2 regions of the Agromyces rhizosphaerae genome follow, and region 2 is predicted to be linked to the other one. Evidence: riboswitches for the same ligand, from Rfam matches in the RefSeq annotation. Region 2 holds a riboswitch; the other holds the start of a gene.

Region 1 (14,625 bases), 550 kb from region 2:
GCATGAGGCGCTCGTGGTCCGCGCGGAGATCCTCGCGGACCTGAGCGCGGCGCACATGATGCAGGGCAGCGACGACACGCTCGACATCGCCGAGCGGGCACTCGAGGTCGGGGCATCGGTCGGCGAGGACGGTCGCCGCGCGGCCTCCATCGGCGCCAACATCGCCGGAGTCGCGCTCGTCGACCGGGGTCGCGTCGAACAGGCGATGGAGCGGTTCGCCCAGGCCCGCGAGTTCGCCGGCGACGACTGGGCCCCGCGCGTGCGCCTCGCGATCAACCTGTCGGACTCGCTGCTCCAGCTCGGCCGCTACCGCGAGGCGGTCGAGGTCGCGGAGACGGCGCTCGAGGAGGCGCGCGAACGTGGTGAGGAGCGCGGCACCGGCGTGATGCTCGCGTCGAACGCGGCCGAGCCGCTCTTCGCCATCGGCGAGTGGGACCGGGCGCGTCGTGTGCTCGAACGCACGTTGCGCTCCGACGCCCCCATGGCGTTCCGCCGGTTCCTCGAGCACATGCAGCTCTGGATGCTCGTCTGGTCGGGCGACCTCGATGCGGCGAACGACTGGAACCGGATGATCCGCGGCCGTCGCGACGAGGTCGGGCGCATCGAACGCCAGGTGGAGACCGGCGCCGCGTACGACGAGGCGGAGCTGCTGCTCGCGAACGGCGACCCCGCGGCCGCGTTCGCCCGCCTCGAGCCGATCATCTTCGACGGGCGCGACGACCGGCCCGCCGACCGGCTGCTGCTGCTCGCCCTCGCCGCGCGCATCATCGGTGCGATGCGCGATCGGGGCATCGCACCGCCGCGACCCGCCGACGACCTGCGGACCGCGCTCGAAACGCTGCAGGGCTGGGAGTCGGCGCCGGTCTGGACCGCGATCGCACTCGCCGAACTGACCGACGACCCGGCCGAGCGGGCCGGCGTCTGGCAGCCCGCGCTCGACCTCCTCGCCGAGGGGAAGGGGCACCGGCACCTGCTCGGCTACGGGCTGGTGCGCCAGGGCACCGCGCTTCTCGACGCCGGCGAGCGCGAGCGCGCCGCCGAGCGGATCGCGCAGGGGCGCGCCGAGGCCGAGGCGCTCGGCAGCGGGCTGGTCGTGCGGATGGCGGACGACGTCGCCGGCCGCGCCGGACTGCGAGTCGGCGCCCCGGAGGCGGGCGGCGCCGACGCCGAGCTCACGGCCCGCGAGCAGCAGGTGCTCGACCTCGTCGCCGCGGGCCTGTCGAACCGCGAGATCGGCGAACGCCTCTTCATCAGCGGCAAGACCGTGAGCGTGCACGTCTCCGCCGTGCTGCGGAAGCTCGGCGTGGGCTCGCGCACGGAGGCGGCAGCACTCGCCGGCGCCGCGCGGGCGAGCCGGCACTGAGGCGGCCCGCCCGAGGCATCCGCTCGGCCCCTACGCGAACGCCTCCACGGGCGGGCACGCGCAGACGAGGTTGCGGTCGCCGTAGGCCTGGTCGACGCGGCGCACCGGCGGCCAGTACTTCGTGCGCACGAGCGAGTGCACCGGGAAGACCGCCTGCTCGCGGGTGTACGGGTGCGTCCACTCGCCGACCGCGATCGACTCGGCCGTGTGCGGGGCGTTGCGCAGCGGGTTGTCGTCGGCGGGGAACTCGCCCCGGCCCACCGCGTCGGCCTCGGCCTTGATCGCGATCATCGCCTCGACGAAGCGTTCGAGCTCCGCCAGGTCCTCCGACTCGGTCGGCTCGACCATGAGCGTGCCCGCGACGGGGAACGACATGGTCGGCGCGTGGAACCCGTAGTCGATCAGGCGCTTCGCCACGTCGTCGACCGTGACGCCGGTCGCCTGGGTGAGCGGGCGCACGTCGAGGATGCACTCGTGCGCGACCAGCCCGTTGTCGCCCGTGTACAGCACCGGGAAGTGCTCGCGCAGGCGCTCCGCGACGTAGTTCGCGGCGAGCACCGCGGCGGCCGTCGCCTCGCGCAGCCCCTCGGAGCCCATCATGCGGATGTACGCCCACGAGATCGGCAGGATCGACGGGCTGCCGTAGGGCGCCGCCGAGACCGGGCCGCCGCCGTGGACGAGCTCGCGGTGGTCGGCGCGCTGGGCCATCGGGTGGCCGGGCAGGTAGGGCGCGAGGTGCGCCTTCGCCGCGACCGGGCCGACGCCGGGGCCGCCGCCGCCGTGCGGGATGCAGAACGTCTTGTGCAGGTTCAGGTGCGAGACGTCGCCGCCGAAGTCGCCGAACCGGGCGGTGCCGAGCAGTGCGTTCAGGTTCGCGCCGTCGACGTAGACCTGGCCGCCGGCGTCGTGCACGGCCTGCGTGATGTCCATCACGTCGTGCTCGTAGACGCCGTGCGTCGACGGGTAGGTGATCATGAGCGCCGCGATCTCGGCCGCGTTGGCGTCGATCTTCGCGCGCAGGTCGTCGAGGTCGACGTTGCCGCGGTCGTCGCAGGCCACGACCACCACGCGCATGCCGGCGAGCACGGCGGATGCCGCGTTGGTGCCGTGCGCGCTCTGCGGGATGAGGCACACCGTGCGCTCGGCCTCGCCGTTCGCGCGGTGGTAGCCGCGGATCGCGAGCAGGCCCGCGAGCTCGCCCTGGCTGCCCGCGTTCGGCTGCAGCGAGACGGTGTCGTACCCGGTCACCTCGGCGAGCCACGACTCGAGCTGCTCGATGAGCGCGAGCGAGCCGACCACGTCGGCCTCGGGGGCGAACGGATGCAGGTTGGCGAACTCCGGCCAGGTCACGGCCTGCATCTCGGTGGCCGCGTTGAGCTTCATGGTGCACGAGCCGAGCGGGATCATGCCGCGGTCGAGCGCGTAGTCGCGGTCGCCGAGCAGCTTCAGGTACCGCATCATCGCCGTCTCGGAGTGGTGCGTGTTGAACACCGGGTGCTCGAGGTAAGCGGTGGTGCGGCCGAGGGCGTCGGGGATCGCGGTGGCGCCGAGCGCGGCGTCGCCCCGCTCCTCGGGCCCGCCGAAGGCGCGCGTCACGAGGTGCAGCTCGTCGAACGTGGTGGTCTCGTCGACCGACACCTGCACGGTCGCCTCGTCGGCGGCCCAGAGGTGCACTCCGAGCTCGCGGGCGCGCTCGACGACGCGGTCGGCGGTGCCGGGCACGACCACGCGGATCGTGTCGAAGTAAGCGTCGTGCACGACCGTCTGGCCGAGGTCGGACAGCCACCCGGCGAGCAGGTGCGCCATGCCGGCGGTGCGGGCGGCGATCGCGCGCAGTCCGCGCGGGCCGTGGTACACCGCGTACATCGAGGCCATCACGGCGAGCAGCACCTGCGCGGTGCAGATGTTCGACGTGGCCTTCTCGCGGCGGATGTGCTGCTCGCGCGCCTGGAGGCTGAGGCGGTAGGCCGGATGCCCCGCGGCATCCTGCGACACCCCCACGAGCCGGCCGGGCAGCTGTCGTTCGAGGCCCTTCCGCACGGCCATGAAGCCGGCGTGCGGCCCGCCGAAGCCCATCGGCACGCCGAAGCGCTGCGAGGTGCCGACGGCGACGTCCGCGCCGAGCTCGCCGGGCGGGGTGACCAGCGTCGTGGCGAGGAGGTCCGCCGCGGCGACGGCGAGCCCGCCGCCCGCGTGCACGGCCTCGAACACGGCCGACGGGTCCCAGATGCGACCGGATGCCCCGGGGTACTGCACGAACACGCCGAAGCACTCCCCCAGCTCGGCCGCGTCGGTCTCGGCGAGCGGCAGCTCCGCGAGCTCGATGCCCACGGCCTCGGCGCGCGAGCGCAGCAGCGCGAGGGTCTGCGGCAGCGCGTCGGCGTCGACCACGAAGCGGCTCGTCTTCGCCTTCGATGCGCGTCGGGCCAGCAGCATCCCCTCGACCACCGCCGTGCCCTCGTCGAGCATCGACGCGTTCGCCGTGTCGAGCCCGGTGAGGTCGGCGACCATGGTCTGGAAGTTGAGCATCGCCTCGAGGCGACCCTGCGAGATCTCCGGCTGGTACGGCGTGTAGGCCGTGTACCACGACGGGTTCTCGAGCACGTTGCGCTGGATCACGGCCGGGGTGATGGTGCCGAAGTAGCCGAGGCCGATCATGGACGTGCGCTCGGTGTTCTCGTCGGCGAGCGCGCGCAGCTCGGCGAGCGCCTGGCGCTCCGTGGCCGCCTCGGGGATGGACGACGAGATGACCTCGCGCATCTGGATCGCGCTCGGCACGGCCGCGTCGACGAGCGCGTCGAGCGAGTCGTAGCCGAGCGTCGCCAGCATGAGGCGCTGGTCGTCGCGGGTGGTGCCGATGTGCCGGCGCCCGAAGGCGTCGAGGTCGTACGTGTCGCTCACTCGCCCGTGACCTCGCGGTACTGCTCGAGGCTCAGCAGGTCGGCGGGGACCTCCGCGACCGTGACCTTGATCAGCCAGCCGTCGCCGAACGGGTCGCTGTTGAGCAGCTCGGGCTCCTCGACCGCACGCTCGTTGACCTCGGTGACCGTGCCGTCGACCGGCGAGATCAGCTCGCCCACCGACTTCGTCGACTCGATCTCGCCGACGACCTCACCGGCGGCCACGGCGGTGCCCACCTCGGGCAGCTCGAGGAAGACGACGTCGCCGAGCTTGTCGGCCGCGTACGCGGTGATGCCCACCACCACGCCGCCGGCGTCGACACCCTCGGCGGGGTCCTCGTCGATCAGCACCCACTCGTGGTCGCTGGTGTACTTCAGGTCGTTCAGGTCGGTCATGGGGTTCCCCTCGGGTGGTGGTTCGCGGTGCTCGTGCGGTGCGGTTCGTGGTGGCTGGCGGGCGGCGGATGCCGGTGGGCGGCGGGATTACTTCTCGCGGCGGTAGAACGGCAGGTCGACGACGGACGCGGCGATGCGCGTGCCGCGCACGTCGACGTACAGGGTGGTGCCCGTCGCCGCGTGGCGCGGGGCGACGTAGGCCATGGCGATCGGGTGGCCCAGCGTGGGCGACAGCGCGCCGCTCGTGATCACGCCGGCCTCGGAGGCATCCGCCCCCTCGCCGTCGAAGAGCGCGTACCCGGCGCGGCCCGCGCGTCGGCCCTCGCTCGCGAGTCCGACCAGCACCGGGGCATCCGCCGCCGGCCCCTCCTCGCTCGCGGCGCGGCCGACGAAGTCGACCTCCTTGCCGAGCGCGACCACGCGGCCGAGGCCCGCCTGGGCCGGGAAGGTGTCGCGCGTGAGCTCGTGGCCGTACAGCGGCATGCCCGCCTCGAGGCGGAGCGTGTCGCGGCTCGCGAGGCCCGCCGGAACGAGTCCGTGCGCCTCGCCCGCCTCGGCGAGCGCCTCCCAGAGGGCGGGCGCCTGGTCGGGCGAGACGTAGAGCTCGAAGCCGTCCTCGCCGGTGTAGCCGGTGCGGGCGACCAGCACCGGCTGCTCGGCGAACTCGGCCGCGACGGCGCGGTAGTACTTCATGCCGCTCACGGCATCCACGAAGTCGTCGTGGTCGTTGCCGTCGCCCTGGATGCCGAATCCGGCGGTACTCGTGAGGATATCGAGCGCCTTGGGGCCCTGCACGGCGATCAGCGCCATGTCGTCGGACTCGTCGAACACCTCGCAGTCGAACGGGGCGGTGCGGGCGCGCAGCTCGTCGGCGACGTGGGCGACGTTGGCCGCGTTGGCGACGACGAGGTAGCGGTCGGCGCCGGTGCGGTAGACGACGAGGTCGTCGATCACGCCGCCGTGGCGAGCGAGCAGCAGGGTGTACTTCGCCTGGCCCTCGGCGCTGGCCGAGAGCTTCCCGGCGAGCGCGTAGTCGAGCGCGCGGTCGGCCTCGGGGCCGACGACCACGATCTCGCCCATGTGCGAGAGGTCGAACAGGCCGGCCGCCGTGCGGACCGCCTTGTGCTCGGCCAGGTCGGACGAGTAGCGCACCGGCATCTGCCAGCCCGCGAAGTCGGTGAAGGTCGCGCCGGCGGCGCGGTGGATCGCATCGAGGGGGCTCAGGCGTTCGGTCACGGAGTTCTCCTGTCGTCGCACGGCGCGCGCGGCAGTCGCCGCGGTCGAGAACTCCCCCTCTGTCATCTGCCTGAGAGTTTCACGACCCGTGGGGTCGCTTTCACCGTGGGCGGGATGCTCGTGGCATCCGCTTTTCAGAGCGGCCTGCTCGCTGCGGTCTGTGACCTGAGAGATTGGCGGGGAGGCTTGCTCCTTCGGTGCCGGCCCAGCCGGCTCTCCCGCAACGCGTCGATGGCCCGATATGCGATTGTGCGCACAGCCTACCAATCGAACCCGCGAATCCCCGCCTGCGCGCCGCTTGATCCCAGTCCGGCCCCAGACCCGTCAATCTCCTGCACTCTCGCGCCTCATGGCGCAGTTTCTTGACGGGTCTCGCGCACGACCCGTCCCCGTGGCCTCGAGACCCGTCAAGAGCCTGCGCTCCCAGCGCTGAGAACGCAGGTTCTTGACGGGTCTTGTATCGGCGACCCGGGCATTGGTCCTCCACAGGTGCGAACGGGCACTCACTCGGGGGGTGAGCGCATGCGGCACCGCCGAAGTCCGGCTCGTTGGAAGACCGTGTCCGCATGCGAAGTCCGAGCCGACTCCCCGCCGATCTCGTGTCCCGCGTGTCATTCACGACTGGGGATGCCGCGCAGCACGGCGTCGGGCATCGGCGGCTCGCCGCATCCGACATCGTGGCTCCGTTCCACGGGGTTCGGTCCGCCCAAGACGCACCACCGCTCGCGTCGGCCTATCAGGTGCGACTCGCCGAGGGCCAGTGCTTCAGCCACACCACGGCCGCACTGCTCTTGGGCTGTCCTCTCCCCCGCAGGCTGGAACGAGACCCGCGTGTCCACGTCTCGAGCGTCGGGAAGTGGCGCGGGCCCCGCACTCGCGGGGTCGTCGGGCACGAGCTGTCGAGCCGATGCACCAAGGTCATCGAGGTCGATGGTCTGCCAGTGACGGATGCTCCGACCACCTGGCGCCACCTCGCCGGGATGCTCTCCGTCGACGAGCTCATCGCGGTCGGCGACTACTTGGTGTCGCCCCGCGGGTCCTACGGCGATCTCCCTGCCCTCACCGAAGACGAGGCGCTCCAGCGTTCGATCGAGCGAACGCCGCGCCTTCGCGGAGCGGCTCGCGCCCGCGATGCACTCGTCGACGTGCGCGCGGGCGCCCGTTCACCGAAGGAGACCGAAGCTCGGCTCATGCTCTGCCGTGCAGGATTGCCGGAGCCGGTGCTGAACCACCCAGTCGTCGACGAGAAGGGCGAGCTCATCGCCGAGATCGACCTCGCGTACCCGGACGACCTTCTCGGAGTGGAGTACGAGGGCGACTCGCATCGCGAGCGCGAACGCTTCCGTCGTGACATCCGACGCATCGAACGGCTCCAGGACGCAGGCTGGCACATGATCCGCCTGACCTCGGACGACGTTGACGCGACGCTCACGACGACGGCCTCCCGCGACACGGTGGAGCGAATCGAACGCAGACTCCGCATGTCCCGCACCTGAATACCCAGAGACTCAGCCGATCTCGTTCCCGCCCCGCTGAGACCCGTCAAGAAACTGCGCTCTCCCCGCTGGGAGCGTAGTTTTCTGACGGGTCTCGAGCCACCTACGTGACCCGACGCGCAAGACCCGTCAGGAAACTGCGGTCTGGCTCGCCAGAGTGCAGGGAATTGACGGGTCTGGAAGTTCGCGGGCACGGTTTTGTGTTCGGGTCAGGGTGACACTAAGATGGCTGGGAGCTTCGAGTCAGAGTGACATTTAGGGGGTGAGCGGATGCCGGTGGAGCCCGTGCCCACGCACGACGCGCGCCTCGCCGTGTCAACGGTGATCTTCGCGCTGCGCCGCGACGAGGCATCCGGCCTGCCCTCGCTCTGGATTCCCCTCGTGCGCCGCACCCGCGACCCCTATCTCGACGACTGGGCCCTGCCCGGCGGCTGGCTGCCCGACGACGAGGAGCTGTCGGATGCCGCGGCCAGGACGCTCGGCGAGACGACCGGCCTCGCGCCGAAGTACCTCGAGCAGCTCTACACGTTCGGCGCCCTGGGGCGTTCCCCCGGCGGCCGCGTCGTGTCGGTCGTGTACTGGGCGCTCGTGCAGTCGGACGAGGCCGAGCGCGCCACGACCGACGAGAACGTGCGCTGGTGCGCCGCCGATGCGCTCGGCCGGCTCGCCTTCGACCACAACCGCATCGTCGAGTACGCGCTCTGGCGCCTCCGCACGAAGATGGAGTACGCGCGCATCGCGCACGCGTTCCTCGGCGACACCTTCACCCTCGCGCAGCTGCGCGAGGTGCACGAGGCCGTGCTGCAGCGCCGGCTCGACCCCGCCAACTTCCGTCGCACGATGGAAGCGTCCGGCACGCTCGTCGACACCGGCGAGCGCCTGTCGGGCACCCCGCACCGGCCGCCGAAGCTCTACCGCTACGACGCCTCGATCGACCTGGCCGACGCCGGGCCGCTCGCCAGAACCCGCGCGCTCGGCAACGGCGCGCACCCCGATCGGGGCGAGACCGACCCGATCCTGCCCCACCCGAGGATGAGAGCATGACCATCGCAACGCCCCCCGCCCGCGACGAGGCACAGGTCCGCCGCGCGGCATCCGTCGACCGCAGCATCCGGCTCATCCAGACCGGCGCGACGGCCGGCGAGACCTGCACGCCCGAGCTCGCGAAGGGACCGTGGGAGTTCGACCGCGGCCCGATCGGCTACGGCCCGGGATCGTCGATGGGCGACGTCATTCCGACCGGCTCGCCCCGCCAGGGCGACCTGCCCGAGTCGTACCGCGCCGCCTCGCAGGACGAGCTGCACGAGCGCATCGAGGCCGCGAAGGCCACGCTCGGCGACCGGGTCGTCGTGCTCGGCCACTTCTACCAGCGCGACGAGGTCGTGCGCCACGCCGACTTCGTGGGCGACTCGTTCCAGCTCGCGAACGCCGCCAAGGCGAAGCCCGAGGCCGAGGCGATCGTGTTCTGCGGCGTGCACTTCATGGCCGAGACCGCCGACATGCTGTCGACGCCCGAACAGGACGTCATCCTGCCGAACCTCGCCGCCGGCTGCTCGATGGCCGACATGGCCGACCTCGACTCGGTCATGGAGTGCTGGGAGCAGCTCGAGGAGGTCTACGGCACCGAGCCCGACGCCGACGGCCGCGTGCCGGTCATCCCGGTCACGTACATGAACTCGTCGGCGGCGCTCAAGGGCTTCTGCGGCGAGCGCGGCGGCATCGTCTGCACCTCGTCGAACGCCGAGACGGTGCTCGAGTGGGCGTTCGAGCGCGGGCAGCGCGTGCTGTTCTTCCCCGACCAGCACCTCGGCCGCAACACGGCGAAGGCGATGGGCGTGCCCCTCGAGCAGATGCCGATGTGGAACCCGCGCAAGCCGCTCGGCGGCTCGACCGAGGACGAGCTGCAGGATGCCCGCGTCATCCTCTGGCACGGCTTCTGCTCGGTGCACAAGCGCTTCACCGTCGACCAGATCGAGACCGCGCGCGCCGAGCACCCGGGCGTGCAGGTCATCGTGCACCCCGAGTGCCCGATGCCGGTGGTCGACGCCGCCGACGGTTACGGCTCGACCGACTTCATCGTGAAGGCGATCCAGGCGGCGCCGGCCGGTTCGAGCTTCGCGATCGGCACCGAGATCAACCTCGTGCAGCGTCTCGCCGCAGAGCACCCCGAGCACGAGATCTTCTGCCTCGACCCAGTGGTGTGCCCGTGCTCGACCATGTACCGCATCCACCCCGGGTACCTCGCGTGGGTGCTCGAGGAGCTCGTCGAGGGGCGCACGGTGAACCCCATCACCGTGCCCGACGAGGTGGCGGGCCACGCCCGGGTGGCACTCGAGCGGATGCTGGCGGCCAAGCCGCCCGCCGGCGCCGTCGCGAAGGCGGGCACGCGCGTCTCCGACGCGATCGCCTCGCCCGCCGCTGCGCCCGCCGCCGAGCCGACGGACTGACATGGCCGCCGTCGTGGTCGTCGGCAGCGGGCTCGCGGGCCTGCTCGCCGCCGTGCGCGCCGCCGACGCGGGCCACCGCGTGACCGTCGTCACGAAGGGAACGCTCGACGAGGGCAGCACGCGCCACGCGCAGGGCGGCATCGCCGCAGCCCTGTTCGCGGACGACTCGGTCGACGCGCACGTGCGCGACACGCTCCGCGCGGGCGCGGGCCACTGCGACCCCGCGGCGGTGCGCGTGCTGTGCGAGGAGGGTCCGGCGCGCGTCCGCGACCTGATCCGCTTCGGCGCCGCGTTCGACCGCGACGAGTCGGGCCTCGCGCGCGGCCTGGAGGCGGCGCACTCGCGGGCACGCGTCGTGCACGCGGGCGGCGACGCGACCGGCGCCGAGATCCAGCGCGCGCTCGTCGCGACCGTGCGCTCGCGCGCCGTCGAGCTGGTCGAGCACGCCATGCTCGCCGACGTGCTGACCTGCCGCGGCCGCGCCTGCGGCGTGCGGCTGCTCATCGGCGGGCAGTACGTCGACCGGCCGGCCGACGCCGTGGTGCTCGCGACGGGCGGTACCGGGCAGCTCTACGGCCGCACCACGAACCCGGCGGTCGCGACCGGCGACGGGGTGGCCGCCGCGTGGCGCGCCGGCGCGCGGGTCGACGACCTCGAGTTCACGCAGTTCCACCCGACGGCGCTCGCGGCCCCCGGCACGCCGCTGATCTCGGAGGCCGTGCGCGGCGAGGGCGCGGTGCTGCGGGATGCCTCGGGCGAGCGCTTCATGCCGTCGCGGCATCCGCTCGCCGAGCTGGCCCCGCGCGACGTCGTCGCCCGCGAGGTCGCCGCCGCCATGCGCCGCCACGGGGACGCGCCGGCGACCCTGGACGCGACCGCGCTCGGCGCGGCCTTCCTCGCGCGCCGGTTCCCCGGCATCGACGCGGCCACGCGCGCCGCCGGGTACGACTGGTCGCGCGAGCCCGTGCCGGTCACGCCCGCGGCCCACTACGCGATGGGCGGCATCGCGACCGACCTGTGGGGCCGCACGAGCGTGCCGGGCCTGTTCGCGATCGGCGAGTGCGCGCGCACGGGCGTGCACGGCGCCAACCGGCTCGCATCGAACTCGCTGCTCGAGGCGGCGGTGTTCGCCGACCGTGCGGGACGGGTGCTCGGCGAGCCGTTCCCGCACGCGCACGCGGCGAGCCGGGCGCAGCTCCGCACCGAGGGCGCCGCCCCGCGGTCGAGCGCCGCCGGCCCGTTCACCCGCGCCGCGCTGCAGGACCTCATGTGGACCCGCGCCGGCCTCGAGCGCTCCGGCGACGGCCTCGCCGGGGCATCCGCCCTGCTCGACGACTGGGCTCTCGCGCAACCGGCGGAGCCGGCGCCCGCGGTCGAGGCGATCGAGGACGCGAACCTCCTGCTGCTCGCCCGCCTCACCGTCGACGCCGCGCTCGCCCGCCGCGAGTCGCGCGGCGCGCACCACCGACTCGACCACCCCGAACGCGATCCCGCGCTCGGCGCGCTCCCGGAGGCCGCATGACCGCCCTCACCCCCGCCCAGCTCGACCGCATCGTGCAGGCCGCGCTCGACGAGGACGCTCCCTGGGGCGACCTCACCTCCGAGACGCTCATCCCCGCGACCGCGCAGGCCCGCGCCGACCTCGTCGCCCGCGAGCCGGGCGTCATGAGCGGCGGCGCGGTGTTCGCGGCCGCGTTCCGCCTCGTCGACCCGCGCATCGCGGTCGAGCAGGTCGTGCCCGACGGCGCGCGCTTCAACGCCGGCGACCGGCTCGCGAGCGTCGCCGGCCCCGCACGGGCCGTGCTGCGCGCCGAGCGCATCGGCCTGAACTTCACCCAGCGCATGTCGGGCATCGCGACCCTCACGGCCCGCTACGTCGACGCCGTCGCCGGCACCCGCGCCCGCATCGTCGACACGCGCAAGACCACGCCCGGACTGCGCGTGCTCGAGCGCCAGGCGGTGCGCGACGGCGGCGGCCGCAACCACCGCTTCTCGCTGTCGGACGCGGTCATGGCCAAGGACAACCACCTCGCCGTGCTCACGGCCGACGGCTCGAGCGTGACCGACGCCCTGCTGGCGGTGCGCGAGCGGATGCCGCACACGGCGCACCTCGAGGTCGAGGTCGACCGGCTCGACCAGGTCGAGCCCGTGCTGGCCGCGGGCGTGGACACGATCATGCTCGACAACTTCGGGCTCGACGACCTGCGCACGGGCGTCGCGCTCGTCGACGGGCGTGCCGTGGTCGAGGCCAGCGGCGGCGTGAACCTCGACACCGTCGGCGCGATCGCCGAGACGGGGGTGGACGTCATCTCGGTCGGCGCGCTCACGCACAGCGTGCGTTCGCTCGACCTCGGGCTCGACGTGGTGGTCGGCGGACCGTGATCTACCTCGACCACGCCGCCACGACCCCGGTGCGCCGCGAGGCGCTCGAGGCGATGTGGCCCTACCTGACCGGCGACTTCGGCAACCCGTCGAGCCACCATCGGGTCGGCGAGGCCGCCGCGGCGGCGCTGGCCGACGCGCGGGCCGAGGTGGCGCGCGTGCTCGGCTGCCGTCCCGGCGCGGTCACCTTCACCTCGGGCGGCACCGAGGCCGACAACCTGGCGATCAAGGGCATCGCGCTCGGCGCCCCGCGCGGCCGGCACGTGGTCACGACCCCCATCGAGCACGAGGCGGTGCTCGAGTCGGTCGACTTCCTGGCCCGCGTGCACGGCTTCGAGGTGACGATGCTCGGGGTCGACGCCGGCGGCCGGGTCTCCCCCGACGAGCTCGCCGCGGTGCTGCGCGACGACACGACGCTCGTGAGCGTGCAACTGGCGAACAACGAGATCGGCACGGTCCAGCCCATCGCCGAGCTCGCGGCGGTCGCGCACGCGCGCGGCGTGCCGATCCACACCGACGCGGTGCAGGCCGCCGGATGGCTGCCGCTCGACCTCGGCGCGCTCGGCGTCGACGCGCTCTCGCTCTCGGGCCACAAGGTCGGCGCGCCGAAGGGCTCCGGCGTGCTGGCGGCACGAGGGCGGATGCCCCTGGAGCCGGTGCTGCACGGCGGCGGCCAGGAACGGGGCAGGCGTTCGGGCACCGAGAACGTGGCCGGCGCCGTCGCGCTCGCGACCGCACTGCGCCTGGCCGAGGCCGAGCGCGAGGAGGCCGCCGCGCGGGTCGCGGCCGCGCGCGATGCGCTCATCGCCCGCGTGCTCGCCGACGTGCCGTCGGCCGGGCTCACGGGCGACGCGGTGCACCGGCTGCCGGGCACGGCGTCGTTCGTCTTCCCGGGCACGAGCGGCGAGGCGGTGCTGCTCGAGCTCGAGCAGCGCGGGGTCGTCGGCTCGAGCGGGTCCGCCTGCGCGGCGGGGAGCGACGAGCCGTCGCACGTGCTCACCGCGATCGGACTGCCCGCCGAGGTCGCGCAGACCGCCGTGCGGTTCACGCTCGGCCGCGACGCGAGCGCCGAGGAGGTGGCCGCCGCAGCGGCATCCGTGGCCCCTGCAGTGTCGGCGGTGGGCGGTATCGTGGCTTCCTGACCGGCGGCCGCCATCGAGATGGCCCCCGCCGCACGCCGGCCCTCGGCCGGCTCTCGCTGCGTGACGGAGCGCAGATCGCACCACTCGACCGGGAATACTCTCCGCCCCTCGGCGGTTGCCCGGCAGTATCTCCATGCCGACCCCGGACGCGCTCCAGCGTCCGCAGTGAGGAACCGTACGTGACCGACCGCTCCACCCGATCCACCCCTGCCGCCGCGACGGGCTCCACCGCTGCAGTCGACGCGGACAGGGCCGCGCGGGACTCGCGCGTCATCTGGCTGCTGCTCTCGGCGTCGTTCGTCGTGATCCTCAACGAGACGATCATGAGCGTCGCGATCCCGCACCTGCAGTCCGACCTCGGCGTCACGGTGCAGGCCGCGCAGTGGCTCACGACGGCGTTCATGCTCACGATGGCGGTCGTGATCCCGATCACCGGCTTCCTGCTGCAGCGCTTCCACACCCGGCCGGTCTTCATCGCGGCCATGAGCCTGTTCTCGGCCGGCACGCTCATCGCCGCGCTCGCGCCCGGCTACGAGGTGCTGCTCGGCGCACGCGTCGTGCAGGCGACCGGCACGGCGATCATGATGCCGCTGCTCATGACGACGCTCATGAACCTCGTCGCGCCCAAGGACCGCGGGCGCATCATGGGCCGCGTCTCGACGGTGATCTCGGTCGCCCCGGCGATCGGACCGACGATCTCGGGCCTGATCCTCAACTACCTCTCGTGGCGGTGGATGTTCTGGATCGTGCTGCCGATCGCGGTCACGATGCTCGTCATCGGCATCCGCCGCGTCGAGAACGTCACCGAGCCCCGTGTCGTGCCGATCGACGTGTTCTCGGTCGTGCTCTCGGCGTTCGGCTTCGGCGGCATCGTGTTCGGCTTCAGCCAGATCGGCGGCGCCGCCGAGTCCGGCGGCGAGGCGGGCGGCAGCGCGATGGTCATGTGGATCTCGCTCGCGGTCGGCGCGGTCGGCCTCGCGGCGTTCATCCTGCGCCAGCTGCGGCTGCAGCGCAGCGACCGGGCGCTGCTCGACCTGCGCACCTTCCGCTCGCGCAACTTCTCGATCTCGATCGGCCTCATGGCGATCATGATGCTGACGCTCTTCGGCACGATCATCCTGCTGCCGATCTACATGCAGAACGTCATCGGCCTCGACGCGCTCCAGGCGGGGCTCCTGCTGCTGCCGGGCGGGCTCGTGATGGGCCTCGCGGCGCCGACCGTCGGCCGGTTGTTCGACCGGGTCGGGCCGACCCCGCTGCTCG
Region 2 (14,625 bases):
AGCAGGCGGGCCCCGAGGTGTACCTGCGCAACGACCTCGACCGCGGCCACCTCGTGCGCCGGCGCGACCCGGTCTGGGGCGCGCCCGACGTGGCCGCGCAGGCGAACGCAGACACCTTCACCTACCCGAACGCGGCGCCCCAGGCGAGCGGCTTCAACCAGTCGCGCGAGCTCTGGCTCGGCCTCGAGGACCACGTGCTGGCCTTCGCCGAGACGACGGATGCCCGCATCAGCGTCTTCACCGCGCCGGTGCTGCGCCCGACCGACCCGGAGTACCGGGGCATCCGCGTGCCGCTGTCGTTCTGGAAGGTCGTGGCGTGGGTCTCGGGCGGCGCGCTCGTCTCGGCCGCGTTCCTGCTCGACCAGACGCCGCAGCTGAACGCGGACGAGCTCGCGCGGCGCATGGGCGTGGTGGGCGACCTCGACGTCGTGCCGCCGCTCGGCCCGTTCCGCACGTTCCAGGTGCCGGTGGCCGACGTCGCCGCCGTCGCGGGGGTCGACCTCGGCGACCTCGTACCGGCCGACGTGCTGGCCGCGCCCGCGCTCCGGCCCCGCCGCATCCGCCTCGAGTCGTTCGACGACGTCGTGCTCTGAGGCGATCCCGCGCGGGCGGGTCCCCGCCTCAGCCTTCGGCGGCCGCGGGCGGCAGGCCGACCGGCTGGGTCGGGGGCGGCACGAGCTGCGTCATCACGGCCGCGGCCTTCGGAGAGACGGCGTCGCGCAGTCGGTCGAAGTCGGCGGGTTGCACCTGGGCGATGAATGCGAGCAGCTCGAGGTAGCGATTGGTCGTGTGCGGAGTCGAGGGGAGGATCTCGGCGACTCGCAGAATGAAGGACTGGCGGACCGACCCGGCCTGCTCGATGAGTCCGCTCGGACGAAGGTCGGCGGCGGCGTCCTTCCCGACCAGCGCTCGGTGGATCGCGTTCATGCTGACGTCGACGTCGCGGGTGCAGAGGTAGGCAAGGCGGTCACCGGTGTAGACCGTCGCGCGCAGCCACGGCGCGACGAACGGCGCGAGCACCTGCTGGAGTCCGAGCCTCGTGACCGCAACGCGTGCGGGAACCCACCACGAGAATCGAGCGAGGAGGTGCCCGAACTCGGTGGCGAGCAGGAAACGCACCTCGCTCCGGCGGCGCTCCGAGTCGAGGTCCGCGATCGCCGAGCCGTCCAGGAGGATGGCGTTGACACCGAAGTAGGTGTAGGTGGCGGCGGCGGTCGCCTGCCCGCGCACGACGAAGACATCGACGCGACGGCGGTAGCCCAGTCGCGAGCGGACGTCGTCTATGACCTCCTGCAGCGCGGGGAACGACGCCGAGGTCACCGCAACAGCATGCGCGCGCATGCGCACCCGACCGATCTGGAAGTTGAGCCAGATGAAGAGCGCCACACCGACGATCGCGAGGAGGCCGCCAAGGACGGCGGGGCTGAATACGGCGAAGAGGCCGATCGCCAACACCACGCCGACTGCGGTCACGGCGAGGACGAACGCCGGCGCCTCGGACGGGTGCCGCGAGTCACGGAGGAGCTGCTCTGCGCGTGTCGCCTCATCATCGGTCTGCATGCTCATCACGGTTCCCCCCGATCGGCAGTGTGGCGGTCATGCTAGCCAGTGGCGTGGCCCGCACGGAACCCATCGAGCCGGGATTGGGCCGGCCCGGGCCGCACGTTGGCCGGGATGGCGACCGTCCCGGCATGTGCCGCGTGCGTGTTAGCGTGACGACCACAACCGAATACCCGCATCGTGGCGGGAGAGCCCGCCCGGTCCGCCGGGCGGCGCCGTAGGAGCAAGCCCCTCCCCGGGAATCTCTCAGGCACCCGTACCGCCACGACAGGGAACTCTGGAAAGCAGCAGGCCGAGGCCTGCTCACCGACGGGGCAAGGCGGCGCGAGTCGCGCGAATCTCTCAGGTCATCGACAGAGCGGGGAGGAACCACCCGACGCCGGCGCGGCCGGCCACGACCTGGGAGTTCCGATGACCTGTCCCGACGCTTCGGCACCCGAGCGGATGCCCCGGGCATCCGCACCCCTCATCGCCGGGTGCGCACCGTGCTGAGCGCACTCGACATGTTCTCGATCGGCATCGGCCCGTCGTCGTCGCACACGGTGGGGCCGATGCGCGCGGCGCGCCTGTTCGTCGACGGGCTCGCGGCCGACGGCCGGCTCGACGAGGTGGCCCGAGTGCGGGTCGAGCTCTACGGGTCCCTCGGCGCGACCGGCAGGGGGCACGGGTCGGACGCCGCGGTCATCCTCGGCCTGCTCGGCGAGCACCCGGAGACCGTCGACACCGCGACCGTGGGCGCGCGCGTGGCCCGGATCGCCGAGGAGGGCGCGCTCCGTCTCGGCGGCATCCGTGAGATCGTGTTCCGCCCCGCCGAGGACGTCGTGCTCCACCTGCGGAAGCGCCTGCCCGGCCACCCGAACGGCATGACGTTCGAGGCGTTCGACGCTCGGGGGGCGAGCGTGCGCGCGACCACCTCCTACTCGGTCGGCGGCGGGTTCGTGGCCGACGATCTCAACGGGCATCCGGCCGTCGTCGAACAGCGCGTGGAGCTCGCGTTCCCGTTCGCGACCGCGGCGGAGCTGCTCGAGCACTGCCGCCGCGAGCGGATCGACATCGCCGATGTCATGCTCGCGAACGAGCACGCGTGGCGCCCGGAGGCCGAGACGCGCGCCGAGCTGCTGCGCGTCTGGCGGGTCATGCGCGAGTGCGTCGACAACGGCTGCACGAGCGACGAGGAGCTGCTGCCCGGCTCGCTGCGGGTGCGGCGGCGCGCGCCCGGCCTGTTCCGGAAGCTGGACGCCGCGGCCGACGACGTCGACGCCATGCGCGCCATGGACTGGGTCAACCTCTACGCGCTCGCCGTGAACGAGGAGAACGCCGCCGGCGGTCGCGTCGTCACCGCCCCCACGAACGGCGCCGCGGGCATCGTGCCGGCCGTGCTGCACTACGCCGACCGGTTCGTGCGCGACCTCGACGACGACGCGGTCGTGCGGTTCCTCCTGACCGCGGCCGCGATCGGCATCCTGTTCAAGCGCAACGCCTCGATCTCGGGCGCGGAGGTCGGCTGCCAGGGCGAGGTCGGCTCGGCGTGCTCGATGGCCGCGGCGGGGCTGTGCGCGCTGCTCGGGGGCACGCCGGAGCAGGTCGAGAACGCCGCCGAGATCGGCATCGAGCACCACTTGGGGCTCACCTGCGATCCGATCGGCGGGCTCGTGCAGATCCCCTGCATCGAACGCAACGCGATCGCGAGCAGCAAGGCCATCAACGCCGCCCGCATCGCGATGCACGGCGACGGCACGCATCACGTGTCGCTCGACCAGGCCGTCACCACGATGCGCGAGACCGGCGCCGACATGAAGCGCAAGTACAAGGAGACCTCGCTCGGCGGCCTCGCCGTGAACGTCATCGAGTGCTGAGGGGCGGTCGGATGCCCCTGGGGCGGACATGCCCGCCAGACGCGAAGAAGCCCGGGCGAACCCGGGCTTCTCTTCTGGTGGCTCCGACGGGCGTCGATCCCGTGACCTCACGATTTTCAGTCGTGCGCTCTACCAACTGAGCTACAGAGCCTGGTGCATCCGAAGATGCGTATCAGGCGGGGCATCCGAAGATGTTCCCCATACGGAGATGGGCTCTCGAGGAGAGCCCATCCGCCGAAGCGACCCTGACGGGACTTGAACCCGCGACCTCCGCCGTGACAGGGCGGCACGCTAACCAACTGCGCCACAGGGCCTTGCGTATGAAATTGTATCCTTCGTTCAGCGTGACCCCAACGGGATTCGAACCCGTGCTGCCGCCGTGAAAGGGCGGTGTCCTAGGCCGCTAAACGATGGGGCCGGGTGTCGTGCTGGGCACGACCGCCGACAGCCAAGCATACGTGCACTTCCGTCAGATTCCAAAACGAGGCCGGAACCGATCGCGCGACGTGCCGGGGCGGCTCCCTCAGTCGGCCGATGAGCCCGGTAGCGTCGCGCTCGGCACGTCCCTCGTCCGGGGGCCGAGCACCACGTCGGCCGGCAATACCAAGGATCGAGCGGTCCGTTGTTACTGTGGCTGATGTTGCAGATGTGACAGATGTGACGAACGTGACCTCGCCGCCGCAGCGGCAGGATCGGGGAAGCCATGCAGGACACGGCGGGGGATGCGACGGGGGTCGCGCCGCAGCGCGCGGGCCGCGTGCGCCGGCTCGCGCCCGTGATCCGTCGCGTCGTCGGGGTGCTGGCCGCCCTGCTCATGGTGGCGACCATCTCGATCGCGACGCCCGCCCCGGCCACCGCCGCCGACTACCCCACGTGGGACGAGGTGAAGAAGGCCAAGGCCAACACCGCAGCGGGTGCGGCCGCCGTCTCGGAGATCACCGACCTCATCGCGCAACTCGAGACCCGCGTCGCCGAGACCCGGGCCGAAGCCGAGCGGCGCACCGACGAGCTGCTCGCCGCCCAGCAGGCGTTCGACGACGCGGTGCGCCGCGCCGACGAGATCCAGCAGCAGGCCGACGAGAGCGCGGCCCAGGCTGCAGAGGCCGAGGAGAACGCCGGCCAGCTCGCCGCTCAGCTGTACCGCGCGGGCGGCACCGACCTCGGCATCAACCTCATGTTCGAGGCGGGCGCGGCCGAGGAGACCGACGAGCTGCTGGCCAAGCTCGGCAACATGAGCAAGATGGTCGAGCGCGCCGCCGGCGTCTACGAGGAGGCCCAGCAGGCGGCCAACACCGCCCAGGCGCTCGGGGAGCAGGCCGCGGTCGCGCGCGACGAGCGCGAGGCGCTGCGCATCGCCGCCGAGGAGGCGCTCGTCGCCGCGCAGGAGGCGCAGGCAGCCGCCGAGGCGGCGCTGGCCGAGTCCGAGGACAAGAAGATCGAGCTGGAGCAGCAGCTCGCGTACCTCAAGGACAAGGAGAAGACCACGATCGCCGCCTACCAGGAGGGCGAGCGCAAGCGGAAGGAAGAGGAGGAGCGGCGCCGCAAGGCCGCCGAGGCGGCTGCGCGTGCCGCCGCCGCTCGTGCCGCGGCCGCCGCTGCCGCAGCCGCCGCCGCGGGAGGCGGGGGCGGGGGAGCAGGCCTGGCCGGCGGCACGACGAGCAGCCAGGGCTGGGCGGTTCCCGCGTACGGCTACATCAGCGGGGTCTACGGTCCGCGGGCGAGCATCTGCACCGCGGGCGGCTGCTCGGGCGGCTTCCACTACGCGACCGACCTCGCGACCGGCTGCTCGGCGCCCATCTACGCGGCGCACTCCGGCGTGGTCGTCTACGCCGGCTGGTCGGGCACGTACGGCAACTTCATCAAGATCGACCACGGCAACGGCATCGCCACCGGCTACGCGCACATCCGCGCCGGCGGGGTCTGGGTGGGTGTGGGCCAGACGGTGAGCGTCGGCCAGAACATCGCCAGCAGCGGCAGCACGGGCGCGTCGACCGGATGCCACCTGCACTTCGAGGTCTTCCAGAACGGCTACCGCATCAACCCGCAGCCGTTCATGGCCGCGCGCGGCGTGCCGCTGGGCTGACCGTCGCGCCCGCTGCGGACCCGTGATCTCGTCGTCGCATTTACAGACCGACCGATCAGTCTGTAGGCTGGGGGCATGCGCGAGCGAATGGATGCGGCCGAGCGACGCGAGCAGATCGCGGACGCCGCGCTGCACCTCCTCGCCACCGAGGGCGCCGATGCGCTGACCGCGGCTCGGCTCACCGAGGTGGCCGGCATCAGCCGCGGCAACCTCTTCCACCACTTCGCCACGATCGACGACGTCGTGCTCGCCGCGTTCGAGCGGTCGGTCGCGACGATCGGCAGCGTGCACGACCCGCGGGGCGGCCTGCGCGAGTGGCTGCTCGCGATGGGCGGTGACGTCGCCGGCTTCGCCGAGGAGCAGGACGCCATGATCGGCGCCACCTTCGCCTTCCTCACCCGCGCGAGGTCCGACCCCCGCCTGCGCGCCCGACTCGAGGAGCTGCTCGAGGCGACCGTCTCCGGCTTCGAGTCGGCGCTCGCGACGAGGGCAGCGGATGCCGCCGACAGCCGTGCGCTCGCGACCGCGATCGTCATCGCCGCCGACGGCGTCGCGATGCACCGCCACGTCTTCCCCGAGCGGCACGACGAGCAGCTCGCCGCCTGGCGTGCGCTCGTCGACCGCATCGCCCCGGAGCATCCGCCCGCCGCACCCGACCCGAGGAGCTGAACCCATGCACGCCGTCATCTGCGGAGCCGGAATCGCCGGCCTCGCCACCGCCATCTCGCTGCAGCGCCACGGCTGGAGCGTCACCCTGGTCGAGCACGCCGTCTCGCTGCGCGACGGCGGCTACATGATCGACTTCTTCGGGCCCGGGTACGACGCCGCCGAGCGCATCGGCATCCTCGACGACCTGCGCGAGCGCGCGCACGAGGTCGATCGCGTGGAGTGGGTCGACGAGCACGGTCGCGCCCACGCACGGCTGCGCTACGACCGCATGCGCGACGCGCTCGACGGGCGGCTGTTCTCGCTGCTGCGCGGCGACGTCGAGCGGTCGCTGCGCGAGGCCCTGCCCGCCGACGTCGAACTGCGGTTCGGCACCACCGTGACCGGTGTCACGCAGCACGACGGCGGGGTCACGGTCGAGCTCGGCGACGAGCGCGTCGAGGCCGACCTGCTGGTCGGCGCCGACGGCATCCACTCGGGCGTGCGCCGCGAGGTGTTCGGCCCCGAGGAGCGGTTCCTCCGGCCACTCGGCCTGCACACCGCGGCGTGGTTCTTCCGCAGCGACGAGGTGCACGACGCGATCGCCGACCGGTTCGTGATGATGAGCGTGCCGGGGCGCATGGCCGGCGTCTACGAGGTCGAGCCGGGCCTGTTCGCGACGTTCTTCGTCTTCGAGGAGCAGTCGACCGCGATGCCCGGCGACCCCCTCGCCGCGCTGCGCGAGCGCTTCGGCGACCTCGGCGGGTTCGTGCCCGCGATGCTCGCCGCCGACCCGGTCGACGACGTCTACTACGACGTGGTGGCGCAGGTGGAGGCGCCGGCCTGGCACGACGGCCGGGTCGTGCTCATCGGCGACAGCGCCTACGCGGTGTCGCTCGTGGCCGGCCAGGGGGCGTCGCTCGCGCTCTCGGGGGGCGTCGCGCTCGGCGAGGCGCTCGATGCTGAGTCGCTGGCGGGCGATCCTGCCGGCATCGAGGCCGCGCTGGGCGCGTTCGAGGCGCGCGTGCGGCCGTCGGTCGCCGAGAAGCAGGCGGCCGGGCGCAAGACGGCGAAGTGGTTCGTGCCCGCGACCCCGCTGCAGATCGCGCTGCGCAACCTCGCCATGCGGGTCGTCGACCTGCCCGGCATGGGCCGCCTCGTGAGCCCCGCGATCGGCGTCGACGCGAAGGGGTTCGCGCCGGCCACGCGCTGACCGCGCCGCGGAGACGACGACGGCCCGGCGCATCGCGCGCCGGGCCGTCGGTTCGAAGCAGGTGGCTCAGTGGCCGGGGAACGCCTCGTACGCCTTGGCGATGAGACGCTCGGCCTCCGCCGCATCCGCCCAGCCCTCGGTCTTGACCCACTTGCCGGGCTCGAGGTCCTTGTAGTGCTCGAAGAAGTGCTGGATCTCCTTCTTCGTGTACTCCGGCACGTCGGCGACGTCCTGGATCCAGTCCCAGCGCGGGTCGCCCGCCGGCACGCCGATCACCTTGGCGTCGCCGCCGCCGTCGTCCTCCATGAGGAAGACACCCACGGGGCGCACGGTCACGCCGACGCCCGGGAACAGCGGGTACTGGGTGAGCACGAGCACGTCGAGCGGGTCGCCGTCGTCGCCGAGGGAGTTCTCGAAGAACCCGTAGTCCGTCGGGTACATGAAGTTCGTGTACAGCACGCGGTCGAGGAAGACGCGGCCGGTCTCGTGGTCGACCTCGTACTTGTTGCGGCTGCCCTTCGGGATCTCGATGATCGCGGCGTACTCGCCCATGGTTCTCCTTGTTCTGGGGATGCCCCGGGGCTCGCGGCCGCGCGGGAAGACGGGAATAAGGTTACTTGATGCCCTCAGATCCGAAGCAGGCCGGTCGCCCCCGGCTCACGCCCGCGATCGCCGACGTGCGACGGGCGGTGCGGGGCGTGCTCGAGGGCCTCGGCGGCGGAGCGGACGGCGAGGCGGATGCCGGGGGCCCGGCCGCTCCCGCAGCCGACGCGCCGCTCGTGCTCGTCGCCCTCTCGGGCGGCCCCGACTCGCTCGCCCTCGCCGCGGGCGCCGCGTTCGAGGCGCCGCGTGCGGGCCTGCGCGCGGGCGCGGTGATCGTCGACCACGGCCTGCAGGACGGGTCGGCGGATGCCGCGGAGGCGGCCGCGAACCAGGCGCGCGCCCTGGGGCTCGACCCCGTCGTCGTCCGCACGGTCGAGGTGGCTGCGACGGGCGACGGGCCCGAGGCATCCGCCCGCACCGCCCGCTACGCCGCGCTCGATGCGGTCGCGCGCGAGACCGGCGCCGTGCGCGTGCTGCTCGGGCACACGCTCGACGACCAGGCCGAGACGGTGCTGCTCGGGCTGGCTCGCGGCTCGGGGGGAGGCAGCCTGCAGGGCATGCCCGCGACCAGCGGCAGGTACCTCCGGCCGCTGCTCGGCGTGCCCCGCCGCACGACCCGGCAGGCCTGCCACGATGCGGGGTTCGACCCGTGGGACGACCCGCAGAACCTCGACTCCGCGTACGCCCGCGTGCGCGTGCGCGAACAGGTGATGCCCGTGCTCGAGCACGCGCTCGGCCCGGGCGTCGCCGAGGCGCTCGCGCGCACCGCCGAGCAGCTGCGCGAGGACGAGGCCGCGTTCGCGGAGCAGATCGACGAGTTCATCGAGGAGATCTGCGAACCGGCCGAGGCGGGCATCGCGGTGTCGGTCGCGGCGCTCGCGGCGAATCCGGCGGCGCTGCGCCAGCGCATCATCCGGCACGTGGTCGCGAGCGAGTTCGGCACCGCGCTCTCGCGGGTGCAGACCCTCGAGGTGGCGCGCCTCGTCACCGACTGGCACGGACAGGGGCCGATCGACCTGCCCGGCTGCCGCGCCGCACGCATGGGCGCGCGGCTCGAGTTCACGGCCGCGGGCTGACGACCTCGATCGCGTCAGGCGACGAGCACGACGACGCCCGCCACCGCGGAGGCGACGCCCAGCACCATCGCGATCGCGATGAGCACGACGTGCACCGTGTAGAACGGCGTGCGGCGCCCCTCGGCGTCGCGCGCCCGCGGGTCGTTCGCGATGCGCGGGAAGAACCGCGGCCAGACGACCAGGTTGAAGACGGCGTTGGCGAACAGCAGCACGGCGGCGAGGATCTCGGGCATCACGGGCATCCTACGTGCGCCGCGGGGCGCTGCCCCGGGCGTCGGCGGCCGACCGCGGGACATGCGCCGGGGCCCACGGCCTCGTAGGCTCGTACCGAACGGCGGGCGATACACGAGGAGCAGACCCACCATGCGCGCGAGCGACATCGAAGCAGACCTGACCGAGGTGCTCTGCACCGAGGACGAGATCCACGCGAAGCTCGGCGAGCTCGCCCGCCGCATCGAGGCCGACTACGAGGGGCGCGACCTGCTGCTCGTGGGCGTGCTGAAGGGCGCCATCATGGTCATGGCCGACCTCGCCCGCGAGCTCGAGCGCCACGTGCAGACCGACTGGATGGCGGTCTCCTCCTACGGTGCGGGCACCGTGTCGAGCGGCGTCGTGCGCATCCTCAAGGACCTCGACTCCGACCTCTCGGGGCGGCACGTGCTCATCGTCGAGGACATCATCGACTCGGGGCTCACGCTCTCGTGGCTGCTGTCGAACCTCCGCACCCGCGGCGCGGCGTCGGTCGAGATCTGCGCGCTGTTCCGCAAGCCGGAGGCGCTCAAGGTGCACGTCGACGTGAAGTACGTCGGCTTCGACATCCCGAACAAGTTCGTGGTCGGCTACGGGCTCGACTTCGCCGAGAAGTACCGGAACCTCCGCGACGTGGGCGTGCTCGCGCCGCACGTGTACTCGTAGCATCCGCGCCGAGTCGCCCCGGGAGCGCCCGGAATCCCCGGTCGGACGGCGGCGCGGCACACACAGCCCACAGCGAACACTCGGCGGACGCCGAGCACCCGCGGGGTAGCCTTGCAGCACCATGAACTTCAAGAAGATCCTGCGCGGGCCGCTGCTGTACATCCTGCTCGCGGTCGTGGCCGTGTGGGTCGGTTCGAGCCTGATCACCGCCTCCGGGTTCAAGGAGGTGTCGACGCAGGAGGGCCTCGAGTTCCTCGCAGACGGCGATGTGTCGGCCGTGAAGATCGTCGACGGCGAGAACCGCGTCGACCTCACGCTCACCGAGGCCGACGCCGAGTACGGCTCGCAGGTGCGCTTCTACTACGTGACGCCCCGCGGTGAGGACGTCATCGCCGCGGTCGACGCCGCCGCCCCCGCCGAGGGCTTCACCGACGAGGTGCCCCAGTCGAACTGGTTCCTGTCGATGCTCGGCATCCTCCTGCCGCTGCTGCTGATCGGCATCTTCTTCTGGATCATGCTGTCGAGCATGCAGGGCGGCGGGAGCCGGGTCATGCAGTTCGGCAAGTCGAAGGCGAAGCTCGTCTCGAAGGAGAGCCCGAAGGTCACGTTCGAGGACGTGGCCGGCGCCGAGGAGGCCATCGAGGAGCTCCACGAGATCAAGGAGTTCCTGAAGGAGCCGGCGAAGTTCCAGGCCGTCGGAGCGCGGATCCCGAAGGGCGTGCTGCTCTACGGCCCGCCCGGCACCGGCAAGACGCTGCTCGCGCGCGCGGTCGCGGGCGAGGCCGGCGTGCCGTTCTACTCCATCTCGGGCTCCGACTTCGTCGAGATGTTCGTCGGCGTCGGCGCATCCCGCGTGCGCGACCTGTTCGAGCAGGCCAAGCAGAACGCGCCGGCCATCATCTTCGTCGACGAGATCGACGCCGTCGGGCGCCACCGCGGCGCCGGCATGGGCGGCGGCCACGACGAGCGCGAGCAGACGCTCAACCAGCTGCTCGTCGAGATGGACGGCTTCGACCCGAAGACCAACGTCATCCTCATCGCGGCGACGAACCGCCCCGACATCCTCGACCCGGCGCTGCTGCGCCCGGGCCGCTTCGACCGCCAGATCGGCGTCGACGCGCCCGACCTGAACGGCCGCCGCCGCATCCTCGAGGTGCACGGCAAGGGCAAGCCGCTCGCGAAGGGCGTCGACCTCGAGGTCGTCGCCCGCAAGACCCCCGGGTTCACGGGTGCCGACCTCGCGAACGTGCTCAACGAGGCCGCGCTGCTCACGGCGCGCTCGAACGCGCAGCTCATCGACAACCGGGCGCTCGACGAGGCGATCGACCGCGTGATCGCCGGCCCGCAGCGCCGCACCCGCGTGATGAAGGACAAGGAGAAGCTCATCACGGCGTACCACGAGGGCGGGCACGCCCTCGCCGCGGCCGCGATGAACTACACCGACCCGGTCACGAAGATCACGATCCTCCCGCGCGGGCGCGCTCTCGGCTACACCATGGTGCTGCCGCTGGAGGACAAGTACTCGGTCACCCGCAACGAGCTGCTCGACCAGCTCACCTACGCGATGGGCGGCCGCGTCGCCGAGGAGATCGTGTTCCACGACCCGTCGACGGGCGCCTCGAACGACATCGAGAAGGCCACCTCGACCGCGCGCAAGATGGTCACCGAGTACGGCATGAGCGCGAACGTCGGCGCCGTGAAGCTCGGCCAGGCGCAGGGCGAGGTCTTCCTCGGCCGCGACATGGGCCACCAGCGCGACTACTCCGAGCGCATCGCCGAGGAGGTCGACGCCGAGGTGCGCGCCCTCATCGAGCAGGCGCACGACGAGGCGTGGAAGGTGCTCAACGAGAACCGCGACATCCTCGACAAGCTGGCCGCGGAGCTCCTCGAGCACGAGACGCTCGACCACAACCAGATCGCCGAGATCTTCACGGACGTGACGAAGCTGCCCGAGCGCCCGCTCTGGCTCTCGAGCGACCAGCGCCCCGTCTCCGACCGCCCGCCGATCGCGATCCCGGTCGCGAAGGCGCCGATCGACGCCGGTGCGGTCGACGGCGGCATCGACTCCGACCCCGAGGTCGCCGCCTCGAAGGAGTCCACCCGCCCGGCGCGCTCGAACCCGCGCCCCGCGACCGCCTGACCCGGCCCATGGGGGAGGCGATCGACCGGCCGCGCATCGAGGCCGCCGTGCGCGAGCTGCTGCTCGCGATCGGCGAGGACCCCGAGCGGCCGGGGCTCGAACGCACCCCCGAGCGGGTCGCCGAGTCGTACCGCGAGCTGTTCGGGGGGCTCGCCCGGGACCCGGTCGCGGAGCTCGGCGACCCTGTGCCGCTCGGCGCGACCGACGCGGGCGGGGCCACCACCTCCGACACCGTGATCGTGCGCGACCTCGCCTTCCGCTCGGTGTGCGAGCACCACCTGCTGCCGTTCCTCGGCACGGCCCACGTCGCGTACGTGCCCGACGGCCAAGTGGTCGGCCTGGGCCGCATCCCGGCCGCGATCGACGCCCTCGCCGCCAGGCCGCAGGTGCAGGAACGCCTCGCCGAGGAGGTCGCCGACGCGCTCGAGGGCGCGCTCGCACCGCACGGCGTGCTCGTCGTGCTCGACGCGGTGCACGGCTGCGTCACGAGCCGGGGCCCGCGCCAGACGGGCAGTTCGACGGTCACGGTCGTGGCCAGGGGCCTGCTGGCCGAACCGGCCCGTCGGGCGGAGGCGATCGCCCTCATCGGCGGGCGGGCGGATGCCTGAGACCGGCGTGCCGACTCCGGCGCAGGCCCGCCCGGGGCATCCGCTCATCATGGGCGTGGTGAACGTCACGCCCGACTCGTTCAGCGACGGCGGGCAGTGGTTCGGCACCGACGCGGCGATCGCGCACGCGCTCGAGCTCGTGCGCGACGGCGCCGACATCGTCGACGTGGGCGGCGAGTCGACCCGGCCCGGCGCCGCACGCGTCGATCCCGCCGAGGAGCTCCGGCGCGTGGTGCCGGTCGTGCGCGAGCTCGCGGCGCTCGGCCTCCGCGTGAGCGTCGACACCATGCGCGCGGCCACCGCCGCAGCGGCCGTCGAGGCGGGCGCGGTGATCGTGAACGACGTCTCGGCCGGGCTCGCCGACCGGGCGATGGCCGAGGTCGTCGCGGGGTCGGATGCCACCTACGTCGCCATGCACTGGCGCGGCCACTCCGATCGCATGGACGCGCTCGCCGAGTACGACGACGTCGTGACCGAGGTGCGCGACGAGCTCGCCGCCCGCGTCGACGCGCTCGAGGGCGCCGGCGTCGCCCGGGAGCGCATCGTCATCGACCCCGGCCTCGGGTTCGCCAAGCGCGCCGAGCACAACTGGCAGCTGCTCGCACGCCTGGACGAGCTCGCCGCGCTCGGGCTCCCCGTGCTGGTCGGCGCCTCGCGCAAGCGGTTCCTCGGAGCGCTGCTCGAAGCGGATGCGCCCGTGTCGGCGCGCGACCTGCCGACCGCGGTGGTGAGCGTGCTGAGCGCCCGCGCTGGCGCCTGGGCGGTGCGGGTGCACGACGTCGCATCCACACGCCTCGCGCTGGCGGTCGGCGAGGCGTGGCAGAGTGGTGGGCGTGAGTAGTGCCCGGGACAGGATCTCGCTGCGCGGCATCCGCGTGACAGCCCACCACGGCGTCTTCGACTTCGAGCGCGAGCAGGGGCAGGAGTTCGTCATCGACGTCGAGGCCAGGCTCGACCTCGCCCCGGCCGCGTCCGGCGACGAGCTCGCCGCGACCGTGCACTACGGCGAGCTCGCGCAGGAGGTCGCCGACGCCGTGCGCAACGACCCCGTCGACCTCATCGAGACCGTCGCCGAGCGCATCGCGGCCGTCGTGCTCGCGCACGAGGCGGTCGAGGAGACGACGGTCACCGTGCACAAGCCGCAGGCGCCGATCGCCGTGCCGTTCGACGACGTCGCCGTCACGATCGTGCGGGGCCGCGCGTGATGGCGCTGTTCCGCCCGCGCCGCAACGAGCACGGCACCCGGGCCGTGCTGGCGCTCGGCAGCAGCCTCGGCGACCGCGAGGGCACCATCGGCCAGGCGATCGCCGACGTCGACATGCTGCGCGAGACGCGCGTCGAGGCGATCTCGCCGACGTACGAGACCGTCGCGATCACCGACGAGGGCGCCGACCCCGATGCGCCCGCGTACCTCAACTGCGTGATCTCGATCCGCACCGACCTCAGCCCCCACGCGCTGCTCGACGCGGTGCACACGATCGAGCGAGGCCATGGCCGCGTGCGCGACGAGCACTGGGGCCCGCGCACGCTCGACATCGACATCATCACCTTCGGCTCGCTCGAGATGATGGACGCGACGCTGACCATCCCGCATCCGCGTGCCTGGCAGCGCGCGTTCGTGCTGCAGCCGTGGCTCGACATCGAGCCCAGGGCGGTCATCCCCGGCTACGGCCGCATCGACGAGCTGCGTGCGGTCGCGTTCGACGAGGTCACGCCGTACGTGCCCGACCGGGACGACTCGTGAGGCGCACCGGCGCCCCCACCGTGCTCCTGCTCGCGGTCGGCGGCGCGGCCATGGCGTTCCTGCTCGAGGTGCTGGTCGTGAACGCGGGCCGGGCGGCGATCGTGCCGCCGATCTCGCTGGCGATCACGCTCGCGGGTGCAGGCGCCGTGGTCGTGGCGCTGGCCTGGCCGATCCGGCGCGCG

Evidence for each region. Region 2 has a riboswitch for glycine ahead of QMG39_RS10450 (L-serine ammonia-lyase). Riboswitches for the same ligand answer to the same signal wherever they lie in the genome.
Region 1: it holds a riboswitch for glycine, as region 2 does, so the genes downstream of both, gcvT (glycine cleavage system aminomethyltransferase GcvT) here and QMG39_RS10450 (L-serine ammonia-lyase) in region 2, are expected to answer to the same signal.

The regions. Positions count from the first base shown of each region.
Region 1 is NZ_BSDP01000001.1:2,781,793-2,796,417, reverse strand. It holds gene QMG39_RS13210 (ATP-binding protein) at 1-1,363, shown strand, start outside; gene gcvP (aminomethyl-transferring glycine dehydrogenase) at 1,394-4,192, opposite strand; gene gcvH (glycine cleavage system protein GcvH) at 4,261-4,659, opposite strand; gene gcvT (glycine cleavage system aminomethyltransferase GcvT) at 4,747-5,895, opposite strand; glycine riboswitch at 5,948-6,038, opposite strand; glycine riboswitch at 6,040-6,126, opposite strand; gene QMG39_RS13190 (putative endonuclease domain-containing protein) at 6,837-7,391, shown strand; gene QMG39_RS13185 (NUDIX hydrolase) at 7,662-8,435, shown strand; gene nadA (quinolinate synthase NadA) at 8,432-9,838, shown strand; gene nadB (L-aspartate oxidase) at 9,840-11,360, shown strand; gene nadC (carboxylating nicotinate-nucleotide diphosphorylase) at 11,357-12,220, shown strand; gene QMG39_RS13165 (cysteine desulfurase family protein) at 12,217-13,362, shown strand; gene QMG39_RS13160 (DHA2 family efflux MFS transporter permease subunit) at 13,542-14,625, shown strand, end outside.
Region 2 is NZ_BSDP01000001.1:2,228,954-2,243,578, forward strand. It holds gene QMG39_RS10440 (DNA/RNA non-specific endonuclease) at 1-593, shown strand, start outside; gene QMG39_RS10445 (M48 family metalloprotease) at 622-1,560, opposite strand; glycine riboswitch at 1,735-1,832, shown strand; glycine riboswitch at 1,836-1,919, shown strand; gene QMG39_RS10450 (L-serine ammonia-lyase) at 2,064-3,416, shown strand; tRNA gene QMG39_RS10455 (tRNA-Phe) at 3,492-3,567, opposite strand; tRNA gene QMG39_RS10460 (tRNA-Asp) at 3,657-3,730, opposite strand; tRNA gene QMG39_RS10465 (tRNA-Glu) at 3,762-3,834, opposite strand; gene QMG39_RS10470 (M23 family metallopeptidase) at 4,120-5,499, shown strand; gene QMG39_RS10475 (TetR/AcrR family transcriptional regulator) at 5,575-6,168, shown strand; gene QMG39_RS10480 (FAD-dependent oxidoreductase) at 6,173-7,357, shown strand; gene QMG39_RS10485 (inorganic diphosphatase) at 7,424-7,909, opposite strand; gene tilS (tRNA lysidine(34) synthetase TilS) at 7,978-9,036, shown strand; gene QMG39_RS10495 (SCO4848 family membrane protein) at 9,051-9,269, opposite strand; gene hpt (hypoxanthine phosphoribosyltransferase) at 9,400-9,951, shown strand; gene ftsH (ATP-dependent zinc metalloprotease FtsH) at 10,073-12,091, shown strand; gene folE (GTP cyclohydrolase I) at 12,100-12,699, shown strand; gene folP (dihydropteroate synthase) at 12,692-13,540, shown strand; gene folB (dihydroneopterin aldolase) at 13,533-13,904, shown strand; gene folK (2-amino-4-hydroxy-6-hydroxymethyldihydropteridine diphosphokinase) at 13,904-14,443, shown strand; gene QMG39_RS10530 (DUF3180 domain-containing protein) at 14,440-14,625, shown strand, end outside.